Regions from separate parts of the Streptomyces sp. NPDC001634 genome, predicted to be linked through region 1. Evidence: riboswitches for the same ligand, from Rfam matches in the RefSeq annotation. Region 1 holds a riboswitch; each other region holds the start of a gene.
What was found. A riboswitch is a leader RNA that binds a small molecule or an ion and turns the genes downstream of it on or off. The one in region 1 is predicted to bind S-adenosylmethionine.
Positions count from the first base shown of each region.

Region 2: linked by a shared signal. The riboswitch ahead of ABT186_RS20555 (amino acid ABC transporter permease) and the one ahead of ABT186_RS00895 (amino acid ABC transporter permease) in region 1 are both predicted to bind S-adenosylmethionine.
Region 3: linked by a shared signal. The riboswitch ahead of thrC (threonine synthase) and the one ahead of ABT186_RS00895 (amino acid ABC transporter permease) in region 1 are both predicted to bind S-adenosylmethionine.

Region 1 covers NZ_JBEOZU010000001.1:163,392-165,588, forward strand. Annotated here, with positions in the region: gene ABT186_RS00890 (glutathione S-transferase C-terminal domain-containing protein) at 1-778, shown strand, start outside; SAM riboswitch class IV at 866-975, shown strand; gene ABT186_RS00895 (amino acid ABC transporter permease) at 1,307-2,197, shown strand, end outside.
Region 2 covers NZ_JBEOZU010000028.1:85,334-87,530, forward strand. Annotated here, with positions in the region: gene ABT186_RS20545 (FAD-dependent oxidoreductase) at 1-202, shown strand, start outside; gene ABT186_RS20550 (4Fe-4S binding protein) at 199-531, shown strand; SAM riboswitch class IV at 644-752, shown strand; gene ABT186_RS20555 (amino acid ABC transporter permease) at 1,075-2,055, shown strand; gene ABT186_RS20560 (amino acid ABC transporter ATP-binding protein) at 2,052-2,197, shown strand, end outside.
Region 3 covers NZ_JBEOZU010000039.1:40,256-42,452, reverse strand. Annotated here, with positions in the region: gene thrC (threonine synthase) at 1-937, opposite strand, end outside; SAM riboswitch class I at 956-1,112, opposite strand; gene ABT186_RS25320 (glucosyl-3-phosphoglycerate synthase) at 1,260-2,197, shown strand, end outside.

The DNA of each region.
Region 1 (2,197 bases):
CTACCGCCTCCATCTGTCCCTGTCCTGTCCGCACTGTCTGCGGATCGCCGTCGTGCACAGCCTGCTCGGGCTCGAAGCCGTCTGTCCCGTGACGCTGCTGCCCGCGGTGCCCGACGGACCGGGGGGCGAGCACTCCGGCCTGCGCCCGCTCTACGAGGCGAGTGCCCACCGCTATCGGGGAGCCGCCGTGGCTCCGGTGCTCAGCGACGACTGGTCCGGACGGATCGTCAGTACGCATGCCCCGGACATCATGCGCGACCTGGCCCGGCACTTCGGCGGTCATCACCCGGCGCTGTACCCGCAGGGGGCGGACGCGGAGATCGAGGGAGTGCGGCGACTGTGCGAGCAGGGCATCGAGGCGGCCGCCCAGCGGGCCGGACGTGCCGACACCGACGCCGGTGAACGGGACACCGCGCTCACCTCGTTGCTCTGCACCCTGCGGTCGCTGGAGGGCCGCCTCGCCCGCCAGGAGTACCTGCTGGGCGAGCAACTCACCATCGCCGACGTGGAGTTGTGGGTCAGCCTGGTGCAGCTCGACACCGTGCACCGCTGGCACCTGGACGCCGCCGCAGTGCACCGCATCGCCGGCCATCCGAGGCTGTGGGCGTACGCCCGCCGGCTTGCCGCTCACCCCGCCTTCGGATCGCACCTCGACCTCGACGGCATCGCCCGGCGGCACCACACCCACTGCCGCGGACTCGAGGCCGCGGGGGCGGCGGTGCAGATCCTTGACTGGGCCTCGCACGTCCCGAACGGAACCGCGACGCGGCCGAGTTGACCGACCGGCTGTGCTCCGTCGCACGTATCACCTGGTGGACGTGCGTTGACAGCGCCTCCGGTGCTGTATTGACTTACGGGCCAGAACGGTCATGAGTGTCAGTGACAAGCCCTGGCTTGCTGACCGGCAACCCTCGCGCCGCGGTGGGGTGCCCCAGGTGACGACCGGACCGGATGACGTTTCGGTAAGCGCGAGGCCCCACGGGGCCGGAAGAATGACGGTGACAGTGATGTACGCAGCTTCGAGGACAGCCGCTCGGCGGCCCCGCGGCTGCGTACTGCTGTGCGCGAACCGTTCCGTCGACCTTCTTCGCGTCAACAGCGCACTGTGTACCACCCCGGGCTCTGCCCGCTGTCACGGCTGACGGCTCTCTGAATCCCTGACGCGTACCGCCGCTGCGGTGCGTCCCCGTTTCCGTCCCGTCCCCGGTCCCGTGCGCTTCTCATGCCTCGTCACACCGGCGGCCCGTGCCGCGCTCCGGTGTCGTCATGCGCGCCGTCCGGGGTGTCCGAATCCGCTGGAGCCTCCATGAGTGAACCCCCCGGCGCCGCCCTGTCCCTGGCCCCGGCGCCGCCCCACGACCACACCGCCCCCAAGCCCCTGACGGCCCAGCGGGTGCTGCCCCTGCGCCGCCCCGGCCGCTGGATCGTCACCGCCGTCGTCCTCGTACTGGTGGCCCAGTTCGTCCACGGCCTGGTGTCCAACCCGTTCTACCAGTGGGACCGCTTCGCCTACTGGTTCCTGCGCCCCACGATTCTCGACGGACTGCTCATCACCCTCGAAGTCGCCGCGCTCAGCGCCGTGTCGGGCCTGCTCGGCGGGATCCTTCTCGCGCTGGCCCGGCTCTCGAAGAGCCCCGTGCTGCGTGCGGTCAGCTGGACCTATGTGTGGGCGTTCCGCTCCATCCCGCTGATCGTGGTGCTGATCTTCCTGTACAACTTCAGCGCGCTCTACAAGACGCTGAGCATCGGCGTGCCCTTCGGCCCCGCCTTCTTCTCCTTCGACGAATCCAGGCTCGCCACCGACATGGCCGTCGCCGTCGTCGGCCTGAGCCTGAACGAGGCGGCGTACGCGGCGGAGGTGGTCCGCGGCGGCATCCTCTCCGTCGACCAGGGCCAGCACGAGGCGGCCGCCGCACTGGGTCTGCCCAAGGGCTACCAGTTCACGAGGATCGTCTTCCCGCAGGCTCTCAGGTCCATCACACCGAACTACGTCAACCAGCTGATCGGCCTGATCAAGAGCACCTCGCTGGTGTTCTACGTCTCGCTGCTCGACCTGTTCGGCTCCGCGCAGACCATGGGCTCCACCTACCCGGGCGACATCGTGCCGCTGCTGCTGGTCGTCACGGTCTGGTACCTGATCCTCACGAGCGTCGTGTCCGTCATCCAGTTCTACGTCGAGCGGTACTACGCCCGGGGC
Region 2 (2,197 bases), on a different contig from region 1:
CGCGATGGTGGCCCATGGCCGCTGGATGTACCACGCGGCACTGCAGCGCACCGAATCGCGCGGTATGCACAAGCGGGCCGACCGGCCGACGCAGGATCCGGCCCAGCACTATCGGCTGCTCACCGGCGGGCTCGACGAGGTCTGGAGCCGTCCGGAGCCGGCGTCGCGGGCGCTGGTCACGATCGGAGGCCGAGCCGCATGATCGAGATCGTCGAGCCGGACCGCTGCATCGCCTGCGACCGGTGCATCGAGGTGTGCCCGACGCGCGTCTTCGATCGCGGTGCCGACGGCGTTCCGGTGATCGCGCGACAGGACAGCTGCCAGACCTGTTTCCAGTGCGAGGCGTACTGCCCGACCGACGCGCTGTTCGTCGCCCCGTTGGTGACCGCGGTCGCTCCGGGCTCGCGCTTGCGTGATGTGACACAGCTCGAGGAATCCGGTCTGCTCGGCGGGTACCGGCGTGAACTCGGCTGGGGCAGGGGAAGGACGCTCGGTGCCCGCACCGCGGTCGGACCGGAGTATCCGGACTGACCGGCCTGGGCCGGCGCAGGCTCAACACCCGGACTCCTTACCACTGGCCGTTCCACTTGCTGGACCGGCGTTGACAAATGTTCGGGCCGTTGCCTTAACTACTGCTCAGAACGGTCATGAGCGTCAGCGACAAGCCCTGGCTTGCTGACCGGCAACCCTCCCACCGCGGTGGGGTGCCCCAGGTGACGACCCGACCGATGAAGTTTCGGTAAGCGCGAGGCCCCTAGGGCCGGAACAGTGACGGTGACGCCATGTACGCAGCTCCCAGGACGGCCGCACGCCGCTCCCGGGGCTGCGTACCGTCGTACGCGAACCTGCTCGTCGCCGATCGTGCCGTCGATCTGCTCCGCGTGAACAGCGCACTGTGTACCGCACCGGGCCGAGCCCGCTGTCGGGGCTGACACCTCCCCGCAGCCCCCGCACGTCCTGACGAACACCGCGCCCGCGGTGTGCCGTTGCCCTCCCCCCCCGGTACCTCGCCGTCGTGTGCGCCGCCGTATGCCGCCGTGCTTCCGGGGTGTTCCCACCCAGCCGGAGCCCACCATGAGTGAACCCCCTGGTGCCACCGCCACCCTCGCCGAGGCGCCTACCACCGACCAACCGTCAAAAGCCCTCACCGCCCAGCGAGTTCTTCCTCGGCGGCGACCAGGCCGCTGGATCCTTACCGCGGTCGTGTTGGTCCTGGTCGCCCAGTTCGTGCACGGACTGGTCACCAACCCCTTCTACCAGTGGGACCGCTGGAGCTACTGGTTCCTGCGCCCCACCATCCTCGACGGCCTGCTGATCACCCTCGAAGTCACCGCCTACAGTGCGGTGCTGGGCCTTGTCGGCGGCATCGTGCTCGCACTGGGCCGGCTCTCGAAGAGCCCGGTGCTGCGCGCGGTCAGCTGGACCTACGTCTGGGCGCTGCGCTCCATCCCGCTCATCGTGGTGCTGATCTTCCTCTACAACTTCAGCGCCCTGTATAAGACGTTGAGCGTCGGCATCCCCTTCGGCCCCGCCTTCTTCTCCTTCGACGAGTCGAGACTCGCCACCGACATGGTCGTCGCCGTCATCGGCCTCAGCCTCAACGAGGCCGCCTACGCGGCCGAGGTCGTCCGCGGCGGCATCCTCTCCGTCGACCAGGGCCAGCACGAGGCGGCCGCGGCGCTCGGCCTGCCGAAGGGATACCAGTTCCGCAGGATCGTGTTCCCACAGGCGCTGCGCTCCATCATCCCGAACTACGTCAACCAGCTCATCGGCCTGATCAAGGGCACCTCGCTGGTCTTCTACGTCTCCCTGCTCGACCTGTTCGGCTCCGCGCAGACCATGGGTGCCACCTACCCCGGCGACATCGTGCCGCTGCTGCTGGTCGTCACCCTCTGGTACCTGATCCTGACCAGCATCGTGTCCGTCGTCCAGTTCTACGTCGAGCGGCACTACGCCCGGGGCGCCACCCGCAGCCTGCCGCCGACGCCGTTGCAGAAGCTCCGCGCCGGTTTCACCGACCTGGGCGCCCGCATCCGCAGGGAGGCCGCCGTATGACCGCCGAGACGCTCGAAGCCGTGGAGGACGTCGAGGCCGCCACCGTCGAGGTCCACGACGTGCACAAGTGGTACGGCACCCACCGGGTACTGGACGGCGTCGACCTGACCGTCCGCCCCGGCGAGGTCACCGTCATCCTGGG
Region 3 (2,197 bases), on a different contig from region 1:
TGTCCGGCTTCTGCGGCCGTACGACGTCGTGGCCCGCCTTGAACGCGACCGACACCGGCGAGCAGCCCTCGGCCTGGGCACCGAAGATCTTGTACGGCTTGTCCTCGACGAGCCCGAGCTTGATCAGCTCCTGCAGACCCTTGTCGATCTTCGTCAGCTGGGAGCCGGAGGCGATCGGGACCACGATCTGGTCGGGCAGCTGCCAGCCGAGCTGCTCGGCGATCTCGTACGCCAGGGTCTTCGACCCCTCCGCGTAGTACGGCCGCAGGTTCACGTTGACGAAGCCCCAGCCCTCGCCGGCCGGGTCGCCGATCAGCTCGGAGCAGAAGCGGTTCACATCGTCGTAGTTGCCCTGGATGCCGACGAGGTCGCCGCCGTAGATCGCGGCCATGACGACCTTGCCCTGCTCCAGGTCGTGCGGAATGAAGACGCAGGAGCGGAAGCCGGCGCGGGCCGCCGCGGCGCCGACCGCGCCCGCGAGGTTGCCGGTGGAGGAGCAGGAGAGAGTGGTGAATCCGAAGGCACGAGCGGCCTCCAGCGCCTGGGCGACGACCCGGTCCTTGAAGGAGTGCGTCGGGTTACCGGAGTCGTCCTTCACATACAACCCGCCGGTCACGCCCAGCTCGCGCGCCAGGTTGTCGGCCTTGACGAGCTTGGTCCAGCCCGGGTTGAGATTCGGCTTGTCGGCCACGTCCGCGGGGACGGGCAGCAGCGGCGCGTACCGCCAGATGTTCGCGGGACCCGCCTCGATCCGCTTCCGCAGCTCCTCGGTGTCGTAGTCCGAGAAGTCGTACGCGATCTCCAGCGGGCCGAAACACTCCTCGCAGGCGAAGACCGGGCCGAGAGGCACCCGGTGGCCGCACTCTCGGCAGGACAGAGCCGCGGCGGGACCGAGGTTCACGGGGTTCGTGGTGCTTGCAACTGTCTGCACAGCCATGTCAGGCGAGGCCCTTTCTCCTCATCTTCCTCACGACGCATCTCGCCGTGAGACGGATTTGGCACCTTCCCTAGCCGGGAGCCTCGCGGAGACGATCAACACTGATCTACGAGAACCGACTGGAGGGTTGCCGGGGCTTCATCGGGCCGTTTCCCTCTGCCCCTCTGGATGAGCTGTATGAGGTTGTTTCACTGGTGTGAGGCGCGGCGACCCCCGACATGCGATGGTCACCGGCGTTGTTCAAGACTGTAACCGAAGGCCAGGACAGTTGAGATAGTCGTCCGAACCGCGAGATGGATCACACAGTGAGGAGCCGCAGACCGTGCTGGAAGAAGTCGAGCGCTGGCTGAGCACCCGGTCCTGGTCCGTCACCGATCGCCCGCTCCACCAGCTCATGGCCGCGAAACGCCTTTCGGGATCGTCGGTCAGCGTCGTGCTGCCCGCACTCAACGAGGAGGAGACGGTCGGCGAGATCGTCGCCGTCATCCGCCACGACCTCATGCAGCAGGTTCCGCTTGTCGACGAGATCGTCGTCGTGGACTCCGGCTCGACGGACCGCACGTCCGAGGTCGCGGCGGCAGCCGGCGCCCGGGTGGTGCACCGCGACACGATCCTGCCGCGCATCCCGGCCGTGCCCGGCAAGGGCGAGGTGCTGTGGCGCTCCCTGCTGGTCACCCGCGGTGACATCGTCTGCTTCATCGACGCGGACCTGAAGGAGTTCTCGTCGGACTTCGTCTCCGGGATCGTGGGCCCGCTGCTCACCGACCCGGGCGTGGACCTCGTGAAGGCGATGTACGACCGCCCACTCGGCGGAGCGGCGGGCCAGGGCGGCCGCGTCACCGAACTGATGGCCCGCCCGCTGCTGAACATGCACTGGCCTCAGCTGGCCGGTTTCGTACAGCCGCTGGGCGGCGAGTACGCGGCCCGCCGCTCCCTGCTGGAACAGCTCCCGTTCCCGGTCGGGTACGGGGTGGAGCTGGGCATGCTGGTCGACGCCCTGCACCTGGTGGGCCTGGACGCCCTCGCCCAGGTCGACGTGGGCGTGCGCAAGCACCGCCACCAGGACGGCCAGGCACTGGGACGCATGGCCGCCGCGATCTACCGCACCGCACAGCTCCGCCTGGCCCGCGGCCATCTGATCCGGCCGTCCCTCACCCAGTTCGAACGGGGCAAGGAGGGTTTCGAGCCACGGACGTACTCGGTGGACACGGAGGAGAGGCCCCCGATGGTGGAGATCGAGGAGTACGTGGAACAGAAGGC